3 regions of the Serratia proteamaculans genome follow, and region 1 is predicted to be linked to each of the others. Evidence: predicted binding sites of a transcription regulator. Region 1 holds the regulator's gene; each other region holds the start of a gene.
What was found. The regulator PurR, encoded in region 1, represses purine synthesis genes. The targets are predictions, from matches to a motif close to CANGCAAACGTTTGCNTG.
Positions count from the first base shown of each region.

Region 2: the regulator PurR is predicted to act here: its motif matches at 1,845-1,862, upstream of guaB (IMP dehydrogenase).
Region 3: the regulator PurR is predicted to act here: its motif matches at 1,070-1,087, upstream of purT (formate-dependent phosphoribosylglycinamide formyltransferase).

Region 1 is NZ_OX461105.1:2,376,298-2,382,139, forward strand. Features, by position in the region: gene punC (purine nucleoside transporter PunC) at 1-1,006, opposite strand, end outside; gene punR (DNA-binding transcriptional activator PunR) at 1,130-2,074, shown strand; gene purR (HTH-type transcriptional repressor PurR) at 2,071-3,096, opposite strand; gene cydH (cytochrome bd-I oxidase subunit CydH) at 3,420-3,509, shown strand; gene sodB (superoxide dismutase [Fe]) at 3,566-4,144, opposite strand; gene QOT07_RS11220 (C40 family peptidase) at 4,337-5,158, opposite strand; gene QOT07_RS11225 (Grx4 family monothiol glutaredoxin) at 5,574-5,842, shown strand, end outside.
Region 2 is NZ_OX461105.1:4,078,142-4,083,983, forward strand. Features, by position in the region: gene guaA (glutamine-hydrolyzing GMP synthase) at 1-218, opposite strand, end outside; gene guaB (IMP dehydrogenase) at 320-1,783, opposite strand; gene xseA (exodeoxyribonuclease VII large subunit) at 1,954-3,330, shown strand; gene QOT07_RS19000 (glycoside hydrolase family 31 protein) at 3,337-5,703, opposite strand; gene QOT07_RS19005 (MFS transporter) at 5,715-5,842, opposite strand, start outside.
Region 3 is NZ_OX461105.1:3,112,754-3,118,595, reverse strand. Features, by position in the region: gene purT (formate-dependent phosphoribosylglycinamide formyltransferase) at 1-1,012, opposite strand, end outside; gene dbpA (ATP-dependent RNA helicase DbpA) at 1,255-2,637, shown strand; gene QOT07_RS14570 (YebG family protein) at 2,726-3,049, shown strand; gene yqfB (N(4)-acetylcytidine aminohydrolase) at 3,089-3,397, shown strand; gene yebF (protein YebF) at 3,468-3,827, shown strand; gene QOT07_RS14555 (lipoprotein) at 3,922-4,485, opposite strand; gene QOT07_RS14550 (ABC1 kinase family protein) at 4,632-5,842, opposite strand, start outside.

The sequences.
Region 1 (5,842 bases):
CTGCGGCTTTGCCGGTGCCTTCCGGGAACGGGGTTAACGCATTTGCCACTACGATTGGGTAGGTGGCACCGTTGACCAGCGCCATCACGCAGAACGGGATCAGCAGCGTGGTGAGCGTTGGCTCGGTCAGCGTGGCAACCAGATATAACGCCACCATACTGATGCCATAAGCTACCAGTAGCCACGGTAGCAAGGTGTTGCCATTCATGCGATTTAACGCGGTGCGACAGCCGTAACCCCCTAATAAGAATGCCAGGGTCTGCGGCACATAGCTCAGGCCGATATCATTTGGGCTGTAGCCCATATCACCAAGAATAAAGGGTGAACCGGTCAGCCAGGCGAAGAAGCCGGCGGAGCAGGCGGCAAAGATGGTGACGTTGCCGCTGAAGGCCGGGGACTTAAGCAGTTGCAAGAAGGTCAGGGTGTTTTTCTTCTCGGCAGAAGGCTCGGCCTTGGCGCTTTCTTTCAACAGCAGCGTTGGCAGCAACAAAATCACCGTGATGCCCAGCAGCACGGCGAAAATGGCACGCCAGCCCATGTGGTTCAACAACCAGGCACCGACCAGGGGGGCCAGTGCAGGCGAAAGTGCGACCAGTGGCATAATGGTGGCGAAGACTCGGTTAGCCTTGCCTTCACGGTAACGGTCAATCACCAGGGCTTGCCAGGTGACGGCGGCAGAACACACGCCAATCGCCTGGATAAAACGCAGTGACCACAGTTGAACGGCATTCTGTACCCACAGCATACCGAGGCAACCCAGGGCAAACAGCGCCAGGCCAATCAGCAACACCGGTTTACGGCCGAGGTGATCGGACAGTGGGCCCCAGAGCAGTTGAGCAAAGGCAAAGCCGGCCAGGAAGATACTGAGGCTGGCACTGATCGCCCCGGCGGAAATCTGCAGGTCTTGCTGCATCACGCCAAAGGCGGGCAAGTACATGTCGGTGGCCAGATAACCCAGCATACTCAGGCCGGCAAGGTAGAACATAAAACCAAAGGAATTTCGCATGGTATTTCTCGTTAATATTTTAATGTCGCAGGTTTTTAGCGCCGGCAAGTGTATCCGGCTGGATCTCTGCTTGTGAAACGGTAATATTTGCGAGGTGCTGTTAAAAAAATTGAAGGCAAGGTTATGTGGTCTGAATATTCACTCGATGTAGTAGACGCGGTCGCCCGCACCGGCAGCTTCAGCGCAGCGGCGCAGGAATTGCACCGTGTACCCTCGGCGATAAGTTATACCGTGCGACAACTGGAGCAATGGCTGGCGGTACCGCTGTTTGAGCGCCGTCATCGCGACGTGGAGCTGACCCCGGCCGGCGTGTTGTTTGTTCAGGATGCGCGCATTGTCATCAAAAAAATGCTCGACACCCGTCGACAGTGTCAGCAGGTGGCTAACGGCTGGCGTGGCCAGTTGAAAATTGCCGTGGACATCATTGTTAAACCTCAGCGCTGTCGCCAACTGGTGCTGGATTTTTACCGCCATTTCCCCGACGTTGAACTGATGGTGCAACCGGAGGTGTTTAACGGTGTGTGGGATGCGCTGGTGGATGGGCGTGCCGATATGGCGATTGGGGCGACGCGGGCAGTGCCGGTCGGCGGCGGGTATGCTTTTCGCGATATGGGGGATATGCGCTGGTTGTGCGTGGTCAGCCCGCAGCATCCGCTGGCGGCGCTGGAAGGGCTGCTGAACGACGATCAGCTTCGGCCTTTCCCATCGCTGTGTCTGGAAGATACCTCACGCAACCTGCCCAAACGAGTCACCTGGACGCTGGACAACCAACGGCGGTTGGTGGCGCCGGACTGGGCCTCGGCGTTGGATTGCCTGTGTGCAGGCCTGTGCGTCGGCATGATGCCTGCGCATCAGGCATTGCCGTTGGTGCAGCGCGGGGAACTGGTGGCGTTGCAGTTGCAACAGCCGTTTCCGGCCAGCCCTTGTTGCCTGACCTGGCAGCAGAATACGCCATCACCGGCGATGGCCTGGCTGTTGGACTACCTGGGGGACAGTGAAACCTTGAATCAGGAATGGTTAAGCGAAGTGACGCCGGAAACCGCAGAGGCTTCCGGCGCTAACGACTAGCGGCGGTAATCGATGAAAGGGCCGTCAGCGACCGAGCGGCGCTCAACCAGCTTGGGATGCACTTCAATCACCTGCGACTCTTCGCGCTTGCTGATGATACGGTCCAGCAACATGGTGAATGCCATCTCACCCAAACGCTCTTTCGGTTGATGAATGGTGGTCAGCGCCGGGGTGAAATAGCGGGCGTTACGTACGTTATCGTAGCCAATCACCGAGATGTCCTGCGGTACGCGCAGCCCAAGTTCATCGGCGGCGCAGATCGCACCCATCGCCATGATATCGCCACCGCAGAATACCGCGGTCGGGCGATGCTTCTGCGACAATATCTGGTGCATGGCCTTGTAGCCGGATTCTGGCTCAAAGTCACCCTGGACAATCCATTCGTCGCGAACTTCGATATTGGCTTCTTCCATGGCCTTTAAAAAGCCCTGATGGCGGCCGCCACCGGTATTACGCGCCAACTGACCCGGAATGGCGCCGATATCACGGTGGCCGCGCTCGATCAGATAACGCCCGGCCAAATAGCCACCTTCGAAGGCATTATCGATAATGGTATCGGTAAAATCACCGCGCGCGGTACCCCAGTCCATCACCATCATTGGGATGTTGCGATAGTCTTCCAGCATGCCGAGCAATTGGTCCGGGTATTCCGAACACATGACCAGCAGACCATCGACGCGTTTTTGTGCCAACATCGCCAGATAGGCACGCTGTTTGTCCAGATTGTTGTGCGAGTTACACAGGATCAGCGTATAGCCTTTGCTGTAGCAACTGTTTTCCACCGCCTCGATCACTTCGGCAAAGTAGGGGGCTTCGCTGGAGGTCGCCAGCAAACCAATCGATTTGGTGTGATTGACCTTCAGGCTACGCGCCACGGCGCTGGGTGAATAGTGCAGCTCTTTAATCGCGGCAGCCACGGCCGTTTTTGTCTCTTCGGCGACGAAACGAGTCTTATTGATGACGTGCGAAACGGTGGTGGTGGAAACGCCAGCGCGTTTGGCCACATCTTTAATCGTTGCCATGTAAAGAATGACTCCTGAACTCACATGTTGCAGCATGTAAGTGTGATGTTAATCGTTTGCCTGCGTAGATCCTTCTCCAAAGAAGCGAAAACTGAGTTTTTAGTGTGTTGAAGTCGTCAGCGCTTGGTCAGGAGGGGCATTTTGCCGGTACACAGTTGTGAACTGCGAATTTTGTCCCATATTGAACAAAAGGGGAAGAGGTAATCGATATAATAAACCGGGAAATGATAACAAGATTTTATTGGCTAACTGTGTGAAAATGGTTTGACGCATTAATTGTGTGCCTTTTACCCTTGGGAAACCCAATCTGAAAAGGAGTTGTAATGGATACCGATCTGAAAATGTCACTGTTCACCACCGTCTGTGCGCTGGCCGTGATTATTGCTTTCAGCTTCACCGCTGCTTTGAACTGATCCCCTTAAGTAAAACAGGCGCAGCCCGCTGCGCCTGATTGCTCTTTCCCTCAGCTTTACGCCAGGTTTTTCTCCACAAATGCCCAGTTAACCAGCGCCCAGAAGTTTTCCAGGTAGGCCGGCCGCGCATTGCGGTAATCGATGTAGTAGGCGTGTTCCCAAACGTCGACGGTCAGCAGCGGTTTATCTTCACCGGTCAACGGTGTAGCCGCGTTCGAGGTGTTAACAATAGCCAGTGAACCATCCGGCTTTTTCACCAGCCAGGTCCAGCCTGCGCCAAAGTTTTTCACTGCGGCATCGCTAAATTGTTCCCTGAAGGCAGCGAAAGAACCAAAAGCCTGATTGATCGCCGTTGCCAGTTTGCCCTGAGGCTCACCGCCGCCTTGTGGCGACAAACAATGCCAATAGAAGCTGTGGTTCCACACCTGTGCAGCATTGTTGAAGATGCCGCCGTCTGAGGCCTTAATGATCGCTTCCAGCGATAGTCCTTCAAACTTGCTGCCTTTCAACAGATTGTTCAGGTTAACCACGTAGGCGTTGTGGTGCTTGCCATAGTGGTATTCCAGGGTTTCTGCGGAAATGTGCGGCTCGAGGGCATTTTTTTCATAGGGTAATGCGGGCAGTTCAAACGACATTGCTTTCTCCTTTTACAGTGCCAACCTGAATCAGAACAACCAACAACAGATTGACCTGCTTTTATTGTGGGTATTTAGCTTAGCAATTTTCGCGCTGAAATACAGGGGGAATGGCAAAGGATTAGTTGCAGCATCGAGAGTTTGGGGAAACGCTCAGGGGAGAGCGGCTGGCAGGGCCAGCCGCAAAGGCAATTATCGAATGGTTTTCGGTGTCACTACCCGACGTGCGCCAATGTAGTGGTTTTGCCAGTAATCGTTGTCGAGCTGGCTGATGCGGATTTCTTCACCGGTACGCGGTGACTGAATGAATTTACCGTTGCCCAGATAAACCCCAACATGGTCTGCCACGCCGCGGTTGTTAATCCGGAAGAACACCAGGTCGCCGCTTTCCAATTCATTTTTCTTGATCGGCGCGGCGTCGCGCAGGTGGTACATCTCGTTGGCGGTACGTGGCATTTTGATTTTCACCACGTCTTTATAGGCGTAATAAATCAGGCCGCTGCAGTCAAAACCGGTTCTCGGTGAGGTGCCGCCCCAACGATAGGGCTTACCCATCTGATCCATCAGCTTGGCCATCGCGGTTTGCTTGGCATGCTGGTAGCGTTTCTTGTGCGCCGGGGTAAGTTTCAGCGGCTTCTCGTCACGAACCAATTTGGCGGTGGCCATACCGGCTTCGCGGTGGCGGCCATAGCCTTTTTTGTAACCCTTTTTCGGCGGGGTCACTTTAATCTTGGCGACTTTATGAGTTTTGTTTTTCGATTTGGCGCTAACAATCTTTTTAGCGGTTTTTTCTGTTTTGGTTTTGGAAACCTTGGCAGTTTTCTGTGGGGTGGTGACTTTTACTTTTTTGCTGCTGGCTTTAACCGCTTTCTTTTTCTTGCGGTCATCCGGTCGGGCTTCGTTTACGTGGCTCTTACGCTGCTCGGCGGCAACACGAGACTGCGGCGCAGCATGCGCCAGATTAAAGAATAGCTGTGTAAACAACAGCACAAAAAGCGTAAGAATTAAACGCATGTCGACGTTACCAACCTTGGCCCCGGAACAGATATCGAAAGAATGACAGTATTCCCGAATTTCGCCATATAAAACAGCGAAGAACTCATAAATGATAATCCATATTGTGAGAAAACGTTAATAGCATTTTTTCTGCTGAAAAATCAAACTGTTGGTGTATAAAAAATCAACAATGACCGTCACTGGATTTATTAAACGTCGTGTTTTGATGAAAAAATATATTAGTGAAATAGCCAGATTAAAAATGTTATTCTGCGCATATGTTTTGACCGGAAAGGCCTTGCCGGCGAGACGCGACTGACAACCAAGGAATGCCCCTGCAAAAGATGGCGTTTTCTTGCGACTGTTCCAGCCGCTACAATAGCCAGTGTGATGCATGTTGTAGCCATGAGATTTGGCTTGAGGAAGCAATATAATGACGACGACGATTGAAAAAATTCAGCACCAGATCACTGAGAACCCAATTCTGCTGTATATGAAAGGTTCACCGAAATTGCCAAACTGCGGTTTCTCAGCGCAAGCTGTGCAGGCGCTGTCTGCCTGTGGCGAACGTTTTGCTTACGTTGATATTCTGCAGAACCCGGACATCCGCTCCGAGTTGCCGAAATACGCTAACTGGCCGACGTTCCCACAGCTGTGGATAGACGGTGAGCTGGTTGGCGGCTGTGATATCATCATGGAAAT
Region 2 (5,842 bases), 1.7 Mb from region 1:
TCTGGCGCACGCGGGCTGTTGGCTTCGGTCGTGCTTTCCGGGCCGCCGGACAGGATGATGCCGCTTGGATTGAATTCGCGGATTTGCTCTTCGCTAACGTCCCAGGCCCACAGCTCACAGTAAACGCCGATTTCGCGCACGCGGCGTGCTACCAGTTGAGTGTATTGCGAACCAAAATCCAGAATAAGGATGCGATGCTTATGGATATTTTTTGTCATGTGAGGCGAATTCCAGCAACAGAGAAAAAGAGCGAAAATAGTGTTTTCGGGGTGAAGCGTTACGCCCCACCCCGGCTTCCCCCGCAGGAGAAGTTAAAGCATTAACCCATGCGGTAGTTCGGTGACTCTTTGGTGATGGTCACGTCATGCACGTGGCTTTCCTGAATGCCGGCGCCGCTGATGCGCACAAATTCAGCCTTGGTGCGCAGTTCATCGATGGTGGCGCAACCGGTCAGGCCCATGCAAGAGCGCAGACCGCCCATTTGCTGGTGAACGATCGCTTTCAGCATGCCCTTGTAAGCCACGCGGCCTTCGATACCTTCCGGCACCAGTTTGTCGGCGGCGTTATCGGTTTGGAAGTAACGGTCGGAAGAGCCTTTGGACATCGCGCCCAGAGAGCCCATACCGCGATAGGACTTGAACGAACGGCCCTGATACAGCTCGATTTCACCCGGAGATTCTTCGGTACCTGCCAGCATAGAGCCGACCATCACACAGGCTGCACCTGCCGCGATAGCTTTGGCGATGTCGCCGGAGAAACGGATGCCGCCATCGGCGATAACCGGGATACCGGTACCTTCCAGCGCTTCAACCGCGTCAGCGATAGCGGTGATCTGCGGTACGCCTACGCCGGTAACAATACGGGTGGTACAGATGGAGCCAGGACCGATACCCACTTTCACTGCGCTAACGCCGGCATCAGCCAGTGCTTTGGCGCCTGAAGCGGTCGCGACGTTACCGCCAACGATCTGCAGGTCCGGGTATTTGGCGCGGGTTTCGCGAATGCGCTGCAATACGCCTTCGGAATGGCCATGTGAGGAGTCAATCAGCAGGACGTCAACACCGGCAGCGACCAGCGCATCAACGCGCTCTTCGTTACCTGCACCGGCGCCAACGGCAGCACCTACGCGCAGACGGCCGTGCTCGTCTTTACAAGCGTTTGGCTTGCGTTCCGCTTTCTGGAAGTCTTTTACGGTGATCATGCCCAGCAGATGGAACTGATCGTCGACCACCAGCGCTTTCTCAACGCGTTTTTCGTGCATTTTCTGCAGCACGACTTCACGCGCTTCACCTTCTTTCACCGTAACCAGGCGCTCTTTCGGCGTCATCACGGCGGTAACAGGCTGGTTCAGATCGGTGACGAAGCGGACGTCACGGCCGGTAATAATACCAACCAGTTCGTTTTCTTCGGTCACTACCGGGTAGCCGGCAAAGCCGTTACGCGCGGTCAGTTCTTTCACTTCTTTCAGGGTGGTGGTCGGTGTCACGGCCTGTGGATCGGTGACCACGCCGCTTTCATGTTTTTTCACGCGGCGGACTTCTTCAGCCTGACGCTCGATGGACATGTTTTTGTGGATGAAGCCTAAACCGCCTTCCTGCGCCAACGCGATAGCCAGATTGGCTTCGGTGACGGTATCCATAGCTGCGGACAGCATAGGGATGTTCAGGTGGATAGTTTTGGTCAATTGGGTGCCGAGCTCAGCGGTATTAGGCAGAACCGTAGAGTGAGCTGGAACCAGGAGAACGTCGTCGAATGTCAGTGCTTCTTTTGCGATACGTAGCATGGGCAATATCTCACCAGAGTGGGCTGTGAAAAAGATAAAATATTGCCGCGGCATTATACAGAGCGTAATCGGTTGCCTCCAGCACTTTCTCACAAAAACTCTTGATTACCTTTTTCAGCCATGTAGTATCGACCAATTAAGTGCTTGTTTTGAAATTTGATCTGGGTCACATGTCGCTACCTGTTTCGCCGTCTATTTTTACCGTAAGCCGCCTGAATCAGACGGTTCGACAGCTGCTGGAAATGGAAATGGGCCAGATTTGGCTCTCCGCAGAGATTTCCAACTTCTCCCAACCCTCTTCCGGCCACTGGTATTTCACGCTGAAAGACGATCGTGCGCAGGTCCGTTGCGCGATGTTCCGCAACACCAACCGCCGTACCACTTTCCGTCCGCAGAATGGCCAACAGGTTCTGGTTCGCGCCAGCATTACGCTGTATGAACCGCGCGGCGACTACCAACTGATTGCCGAAAGCATGCAACCTGCCGGTGACGGCCTGCTGCAACAGCAGTTCGACCAGTTGAAACAACGCCTGAGCGCCGAAGGCCTGTTCGACCAGCAGTTCAAGCAGCCCTTGCCCAGCCCGGCCAAACGCGTCGGGGTCATTACCTCTGCCAGCGGTGCGGCGCTGCACGATGTGCTGCAGGTATTGCAACGGCGTGACCCTTCACTGCCTATCGTTATCTATCCCACTTCGGTGCAGGGCGCAGAAGCGCCGTTGCAGATTGTGCGCGCCATCGAAACGGCTAACCGCCGGGACGAGTGTGACGTGCTGATCGTCGGCCGTGGCGGGGGCTCGCTGGAAGACCTGTGGAGCTTCAACGATGAACGCGTGGCACGGGCGATATTCGCCAGCCGCATTCCGATCGTCAGCGCCGTCGGCCATGAAACCGACGTCACCATTGCCGACTTTGTCGCCGATCTGCGTGCGCCAACCCCTTCTGCCGCTGCCGAACTGGTCAGTCGCAATCAGCTGGAGCTGCTGCGTCAGTTGCAGTCCCAGCAACAGCGGATGGAAATGGCGATGGATTACTATCTGGCGCAGCGCCAGCAACAGTTCACCCGCATCAACCACCGCTTGCAGCAACAGCATCCGCACCTGCGCCTGGCGCGTCAGCAGACGCTGTTGTTCAAACTGCAACGGCGGTTGGAAGATGGCATGCAGAACCAACTGCGTGTGTCTTCACGTCGCAGCGAGCGGGCGCAACAGCGTCTGGCGCAGATGCAGCCGCAGGCACGCATTCATCGCTACCAGCAACGTGTGCAACAGCAGGAATACCGATTGCAACAGGCGCTGGAACGTCAGCTCAACGCCTGGCGTCAGCGCTTTGGCGTCGCCTGTAGCCAGCTCGAAGCAGTCAGCCCGCTGGCAACGCTGGCGCGCGGCTACAGCGTGACGCAAACCCCGCGCGGCGAACTGCTGAAAACCACCAAGCAGGCTCAGGTCGGTGAACTGCTGAAAACCCGTCTGCAGGATGGCTGGGTGGAAAGCGAGGTGAAAACCATCACCGTCGCCAAAAAGCCGCGCAAAAAACGCGCGGCTGAATAACTCCGCTTATTCCAGCGTAAAACTCTCGCCGGGCACGCCGTTGATCCACAACTCGCGCGTTTCTCCGGCAGGCAAGCTGAAGGTCAGGGTTTGCCATGCCGGTTTAAAGCGGCCTTCGGTGGTAATGTTCAGCGTGATGCGCTGATTGTCACTGAGCATCTCCCAGCGCAGCCACAGCGCGTCGCCCTGCTGCCAGCCATAACTTTCCCCGTCGTCTTCAAATAACAGCCCAGAAGCGCTGCCACAGCCTTTTAGCGGATAGAGTTTAAGCTCGCGCCGATCGTCGGTCGCCACATCAACATGAGCCAATCGGGATGACAGCGGCAACCCTGCACCGGCACGTACCAGTAACGGCAAGCGCTCCAGCGGGGCATCCAGCGCCACCGTCTGGCCACCGCTGAACCACTGGCCGCTGTAGAAGCAGTACCAGCCATCTCCGTTATCCGGCAGATACACCGGCCGCTGGCGCTGCCCCTGCTCCACCACGCTGGCCACCAGTAGATCGCGGCCGATCATAAAATCGTCGGTTTCCCTTAGGGTCTGCTCGTCATGCTCATGATCGAGGAAAGTCGGGCGCAGCATCGGCTCGTCGTCGGCACTGGCCTGCCACAGCAGGGTGTAGAAATACGGCATCAGCCGGTAACGCAGGTTAATCGCCTCGCGTACCGCCGGGGTGGCAGCCGGATACATCCAGGGTTCGTTAACCGTGGCGTCGTCGTTCCAGGAGTGAATGGTGAAACGCGGATGCATCACGCCGTTTTGCACCCAACGCACCAGGAGTTCGGCGTCCGGCTTGTCACCGGAGAAACCGCCGACGTCATGCCCCAGGTTATACAACCCCGACAGGCTCATGCCCAACCCCATGCGGATGTTGTAGCGCAGGGTCTGCCAACTGGTGCGGTTGTCGCCGCTCCAGGTCTGCACATAACGCTGCATGCCGGCACACCCGGAGCGCGAAATCAGATAGGGCCGCAGATCGGGAGCAAAACGTTGCTGGGCCTCCATTGAGGCACGCATCATCAGTAACGGCATCACCGGGCGGATATGCTTGATGGCAATCGGTCGGCCGAAACCGTGGCAACGAGCCTCACCGTCCCATACTTCGTATTCGTTATTGTCATTCCAGGTGGAATCGATACCCATCTCCAGCAGTTGCTGCGTCACGCCCTGCTGCCACCAGCGGACAGTCGCCGGATTGGTGAAGTCGAGGTGCGAGCCTTCGTCGTCCCAAAAGCTGGAGCGCTCCGGTTGGTCGCTTTCAGAATCACGGATAAACAGCCCCTGATCCGCCGCCTGCTGATACTGCGGGTGATCTTGCAACAGGCAGGGCTTGATGTTGGCCGCCAGCTTCAGCCCGGCATCGTGAAACGCCTGGCTCAGTAGCTTGGGCTGCGGCACCTTGTCGTAATTCCAGTTGAACACATAGCGCTTGTTGGCAATCGAGGTGTAACCCGATGACAGCTGGAAAGAGTCGCAGGGAATATCATGCTGACGGCAGAGCTGAATAAACTGCTGCAGTTGCTGCTGGGCATCCGGCGCGTCGGTGTAATGCATAGTGGATCCGCTGTAGCCCAGGCTCCATTTCGGTCCAAAGTGGGTCTTGCCGGTCAGGCGCACGAACGCCTTGGTCACATCCAGCACCCTCGGCCCAAGGAACAGGTAATAATCCAGATCCCCCGCCTCCGCCTGATAGCGCCGATAAGCCAGATGGTAGTTGTCGATCTCATTACCCAGATCCAGCCAGCAGCTGCTCAGGTTGTCGTAAAACAGCCCGAAACTGGCCTCTTCACCGCGGGTGATGGTAAACGGAATGTGTTTGTACAGCGGGTCGGTGCTGGCGGCGTTGTAGCCCATCGCGTCCAGATTACGCATTTCAAAGCGACGGCCACTGCGTTCCAAATCCCCGGCCTTCTCACCCAGGCCATAGTAACGCTCGGCAGTCTGGCGGCGCTGATAATGCGCCACGCCGTCACCGTGCGGATTAAGCAGGTAAGCGCTGGTGGGCCGATCGGCTGCCAGTGGACACCATTCCCCGGCGGCGTTGCAATGCTCCCACTCCAGCCACAACGGCTGATGCACGGTCACGCGCAGCGCAGACGTCGCCACCACCAGCCGATCGTCATGTTGCTGCAGCTGATAGCCCGGCAGGCCGAACCCGGCCACGCTCAGCCGATCACGTCCTTCCCAGGGCACGTCACTTTCCGGCGCAATACTCCAGGTGCGATCCAACGCCAACTCGCCGTTGCGTTTGATCAACACGCGGAACAGGTCATTTTCCAGTGCGTACAGGCAAAACAGGTGACGTTCGTCGACCAACAGTTCAATGCGATCGGCATACTGACCGGCCAACGTCCAATTTTTTAAGGTTTTCATAGGCATCCAACTTAACTATTAAGTGTTTTTTTACCGCCGCGTTCGGCGATCAAGGCAATCAGGAACAGGGCGCCGATCAGGTCGAAGAAGCCCATGGCGATAAACAGCGGATTGAAACCGACGGTATCGGAGACCGCGC
Region 3 (5,842 bases), 740 kb from region 1:
TGAAACGCAGATCACTGCTGGTCAGCTGTGGCAGGATCACCGCAGAGGCTGAAGGGCCGAACTGGCGAATGGCACCAATCGGCAGACCGAGGAAAGCGCGAACGTGCAGCGCGAATTCTGACAGGTCTTGTGAAATCAGAGTCACCATGCCGGTATCATGTGGACGCGGTGAAACTTCGCTGAAGATCACCTCATCGCCACAGACAAACAGCTCAACGCCAAACAGGCCAAAACCCCCCAGCGCCTTCACCACATTTTCTGCAATCGCCTGCGCGCGGCTCAGCGCCAGTTCGCTCATCTGCTGTGGCTGCCATGACTCGCGGTAATCGCCATCTTCCTGACGATGGCCGATCGGTGCGCAGAAATGCACACCGTCGACCGCACTGATGGTCAACAGGGTGATTTCAAAATCGAACTTCACCAGGCCTTCGACAATCACCCGGCCACCGCCGGCGCGCCCTCCCTGTTGGGCATAATCCCAGGCGGCTTGCAGCTGTTCCGGGTTGCGGATCAGGCTTTGGCCTTTGCCGGAGGAGCTCATCACCGGCTTGATAATGCACGGGTAGCCGATTTCATCGACTGCCTGCCGAAACGCAGGTTCGCCGTCGGCAAAGCGGTAACTGGAGGTCGGCAAGCCGAGGGTTTCTGCGGCCAGACGACGGATGCCTTCGCGGTTCATGGTCAGACGGGTTGCTTCGGCACAGGGGACTACGTGGTGTCCTTGCTGTTCCAACTCGACCAGCATGCTGGTGGCGATAGCCTCGATCTCCGGAACGATGTAGTCAGGACGTTCCTGCTCAATCACGGCTTTCAGCGCGTTGCCGTCCAGCATGTTAATCACGTGACTGCGATGTGCCACGTGCATGGCGGGGGCGTCGGCGTAGCGATCGACGGCAATCACTTCGAGCCCCAAACGCTGGCATTCGATAGCAACTTCTTTACCCAGCTCGCCGGAGCCGAGCAACATAACGCGGGTGGCGGACGGGCGCAGGGCGGTTCCAATAGTTAACATAGTCTGGTACCTGGATCTGTGGCGTGTAACGCGGTCTGATAATGGCCTCGCAGTATATACGAAAACGTTTGCGTGTGCAGCCGGGGGCTATTGTGCTGTCGGTGAGAGGGGGAAAAGGCGCTGGGAGCGGCTTTTTTTATGCGTGAAATCCGTAATCCAGCCTATCTCTGTTATCATCTGCGGCTGATTCGGTGCTGCCGTGGGCGCGCCGCCATTCCATTTGCCATATAAGAGTTATCGCCGTGAGCACAGTATCTTTTTCTTCCCTGCCGCTGCCAGCCGAACAGTTGGCCAACCTCAACGAACTGGGGTATGCCGAAATGACACCGGTGCAGGCCGCCGCACTGCCCGCCATCCTGAATGGGCAGGACGTACGTGCCAAAGCAAAAACCGGCAGCGGTAAAACGGCGGCGTTCGGCATCGGTTTGCTGGACAAAATTAACGTCGCCCAGGTGGCCGCGCAAGCGCTGATCCTGTGTCCGACGCGTGAGCTGGCTGACCAGGTGAGCAAAGAACTGCGCCGTCTGGCACGCTTCACCCAGAACATCAAGATTTTGACCCTGTGCGGCGGCCAGCCTATGGGGCCACAGCTCGATTCGTTGGTGCATGCCCCCCATATCGTGGTGGGGACGCCGGGGCGCATTCAGGAACACCTGCGCAAGAAAACGCTGGTACTGGATGAACTGAAAGTGCTGGTGCTGGACGAAGCCGACCGCATGTTGGACATGGGGTTCGCCGATGACATCGATGACGTGATCAGCTATACGCCGCCACAGCGTCAAACGCTGTTGTTCTCGGCAACCTATCCGAGCGGGATTGAACGCATCAGCGCCCGTGTGCAGCGTAGCCCGTTAAATGTGGAAGTGGACGACGGTGAAGAACAAACCACCATCGAACAACGCTTCTATGAAACCACCCGCGATCAGCGTCCTGCGGTGCTGGTGTCGGCAATCCGTCATTACCAGCCTTCTTCCTGCGTGGTGTTCTGTAACACCAAGCGTGACTGTCAGAGCGTGTATGAAGCGCTGGAAGCTCGCGGCATTAACGTGCTGGCGCTGCATGGCGATCTGGAACAGCGCGATCGTGACCAGGTGCTGGTGCGCTTTGCCAACCGCAGTTGCCGGGTGTTGGTGGCGACCGACGTCGCTGCGCGCGGTCTGGATATCAAAGAGCTGGAACTGGTCGTCAACTATGAGCTGGCATTTGATCCGGAAATCCACGTGCACCGTATCGGTCGTACCGGCCGTGCTGGCTTGAGTGGCAAGGCGATCAGTCTGTGTACGCCGCAAGAAATGACGCGTGCGCATGCGATTGAAGAATATTTGCAGATCAAGGTTAAGTGGGCACCGGTATCTGAGCTGAGCGGCGCGGGTAATACCACGCTGGAAGCCGAAATGGTCACCCTGTGCATCGACGGTGGGCGTAAGGCCAAAATCCGTCCAGGCGACATTCTTGGCGCATTGACCGGCGATGCCGGGCTGACGGCGGCAGAAGTCGGCAAGATCGACATGTTCCCGGTACATGCCTACGTAGCGATCCGCAAGGAAAGCGCGCGCAAGGCACTGCAACAGCTTCAGCAGGGCAAAATCAAGGGTAAGAACTGCAAGGTGCGGTTGTTGAAATAAGTCGCGTCAGGGGTGCGCTTGCATCCCTGCGTAATATCACCTTATACTGTATAAAAATACAGTATTCTAACCTTTGAGGAATGCACACATGGCAGTTGAAGTTAAATATGTGGTGGTGAGAAACGGTGAGGAAAAGATGACTTTCGCAACCAAGAAAGAAGCCGACGCTTACGACAAAATGCTGGATCTGGCGGATAGCCTCGGTGAATGGCTGCAGCAGTCACCTCTGACCCTGGATGATGAGCAGCGTGAAGGGCTGAGCTTCTTCCTGGCGGAGAATAAAGACGTGCTGGGGCAAATTCTGCGCGGCGCTGCACCGGCGGAAGCACCGAAGAAACCCGCCAAAGTGAAAACGGAAAAACCTGTCGCTACCACTAAAGAGGGAGCTGCGTCAGAAAAGCAGGCAGCATAATGACTTATGTTGCGGCAATGTGATGAAAAAGGATCTAGAATGAGCCGTGAAATAACTTTCTTCAGCCGCTTTGAGCAAGATATTTTGGCCGGGCGCAAAACCATTACCATTCGGGATGCCAGTGAATCCCACTTTCAACCCGGTGAGGTTTTACGCGTTAGCCGCAATGAAGACGACGTATTTTTCTGCCAGATTGAAGTGCTGTCAGTCACACCGGTGCGCCTGGAGGCGTTAACCGAACTGCATGCCCGGCAGGAGAACATGTCACTCAGCGAACTGAAGCAGGTGATCAAGGAAATCTATCCGGGGCTGGATGAGCTGTTTGTCATCACCTTCGCCAAACGCTGATCTGTCGCCAGGCCAGTTGTGAGCCAAGGGCCAATGCCTGCGGATAGCGTTAATCACAACTGGAGGGAATATGAAAACAACGGGACTGAGTTTGGCCGTAGCGCTGTTGGCTATGGCGGGTTTAACCACCACGGTGCAGGCGCAGGAGCAACGCAGCGCCAAAGTGGCGCAATGCCAGGGGTTGCAACCGGCTGATGTTGCCGCTCAGGTGAAACGCGATTTTCTGCAAAACCGTATCACGCGTTGGGAATCAGATAAAAAACTGCTTGGCACGGCCACCCCGATAGCCTGGATTAGCCCGGAAGCCATTACCGGTAAGGACGCTGTTTGGCAAGTTCCCTTGACGGTCCGCGGTACCAAACAGGATAAAACCTATAACGTGATCCTGGACTGTAACGCCGGTAAGATTACCTACAGCGAACCACAGTAATCACATGATTTTCAGGCGGTGCTGCGCATAGCTTGCCCAATTGAAAAGACTCAGCCCGCCTTATCAGCGGGCTTTTTGTTTTAAACTGCGGCTCTTAGTCGGTAAACGGGATCACCAACTCACCCGGTTTCACTTCCAGACCTTTAGCCAGTTTCTTCGCCATCGCTTCGGTTTTACTGTTATCCGGGTTCAGCACGTAGGCCGGTTTTTGGTCGAAGTAGGATTTCAGCGACTGATTCAGGTAAGGCGTTAGCGCTTTCATCACCGTCTGCATCTTCTCCGGCTGCACGCTATAGTCGGTCAATTCCATGTCCTTCAGGAATACCGCGCCTTGCTCACGGTCATAGACCGGCTGTGCCTTCAGCGTCAGCTTCAGGTCCGCGGTCTGTGGGCCGAGGATCGAGGTGATATTCACTTTCGCATCGCCGGAAAGGGTGACCTTGCCCGGTTCACTGCGGCCAATTTGGCTCTGCAATTGCGTCAGCACGATATTGGCGTCCAGCAATCCCGGCACGCCGATCTGCTTCTGGTAATCGTTATGCTTTTGCAGGTAGTCGTTGACCTCCTGCTCGCTGAGTGTGTACTGGGTCAGTTGGTTACAACCGACCATTGCGCCAACAAATGCCAGGGCTGCCACACCCATCAGAATCTTCTTCATTTTTGCCTCATAAATACTAACTGTGTAGCTAATTGATTTTTCATTATAAAGGGTAACCGACGGCTAAAGAAATCCTGCTCATCGGCGGATAACACAGATAGTGCGCGTGAAACCTGCCATGACCTATCGGATAACGCTGAAACTGTTTAGCGGCGTAACCGCAGTACCAACAGTAATACGCCACCCAGACAAGCCAGCGCACCCAGCGCCGGAAACAGCGGAATGCCCCATAACCGCAGCGAAGATTGCATCAGGTAGGGGGCCAGGCCGAGCGTGAAGGCGGCGGTGACAATGGCAATGGCCAGCGTGACGGCAGCCCGTTCCAACGCTTTGCTTAACTGATCGAGGTTCTTGAGGTTGATATCGGCGCTGATTTGCCCGCGCTTAAGGCGGCGCATGAGCAGGCGCAGGGTTTGCGGAAGTTCTTCACCTGCGTCCAGTGCTTCACCGCCCAGCGCCAACATACGCCGACGCACCGCTTCAGGGGTGTAACGCTGTAGCATGACCTGTTGCAGCATCGGTTTCAGGGTAGCGATGATATCGAAGTTGGGATCCAGTCGGTGCAATACGCCATCTGCGGTGATTAACGCCTTGAATAGCAAGACCAGATCCGGCGGCAGCGCTAGCTGATGTTCACGCGCCATCACCAGAAGATCGGTCAGCGCCTTGCCCAGTGTCAAGGTAGCGGAGGCCTGCTTGTCGAGAAAGTTTTGTGCCGCCAATTCCAGATCCAGCAGATCCAAAGGATCGCTGTCCGACCAGGCGATCAGGGTATTGACGATGCCGCCGGATTCTCGTTCAGCGATGGACTGCAGCAACAGCAGCAACTGATTACGCCGCCGTTCGGAAAGCTGGCCCACCATGCCGAAATCGATAAAGCCGACGCGATTATCGGCCAACGCCATCACGTTACCTGGGTGTGGGTCGGCGTGATAAAGACGGTGTTCCAGCACCATTTTCATAAAGGCCTGGGCGCCGCGCTGGGCGAGAAGCGGGCCATCAAAGCCGGCGGTGGCCAATTGCTGTGGGTTTTCCGGCGCGATACCGGGCAGAAACTCCTGCACCAGCAGACGTTTTGACGACCATTGCCAGTAGATTTTCGGTATCACTACGTCGGGCTGTTGGGCAAATTGCTGGGCTACCCGTTCACAGTTATTGCCTTCGTGCGTCAGGTCCAGCTCGTGATTAAGCGCCGTCGCCAGCGCTCGTACCATCTGCCGTGGGCGATAGCGGGCCAGCGCCGGACTTTGCTGCTCCACGGTTTCCGCCAGATAGGCCAGCAGGCGCAAATCGGCGTGAATGGTTTTCGCCAGACCGGGGCGTAATACTTTGATCACCACCGCTTCACCGCTGTGCA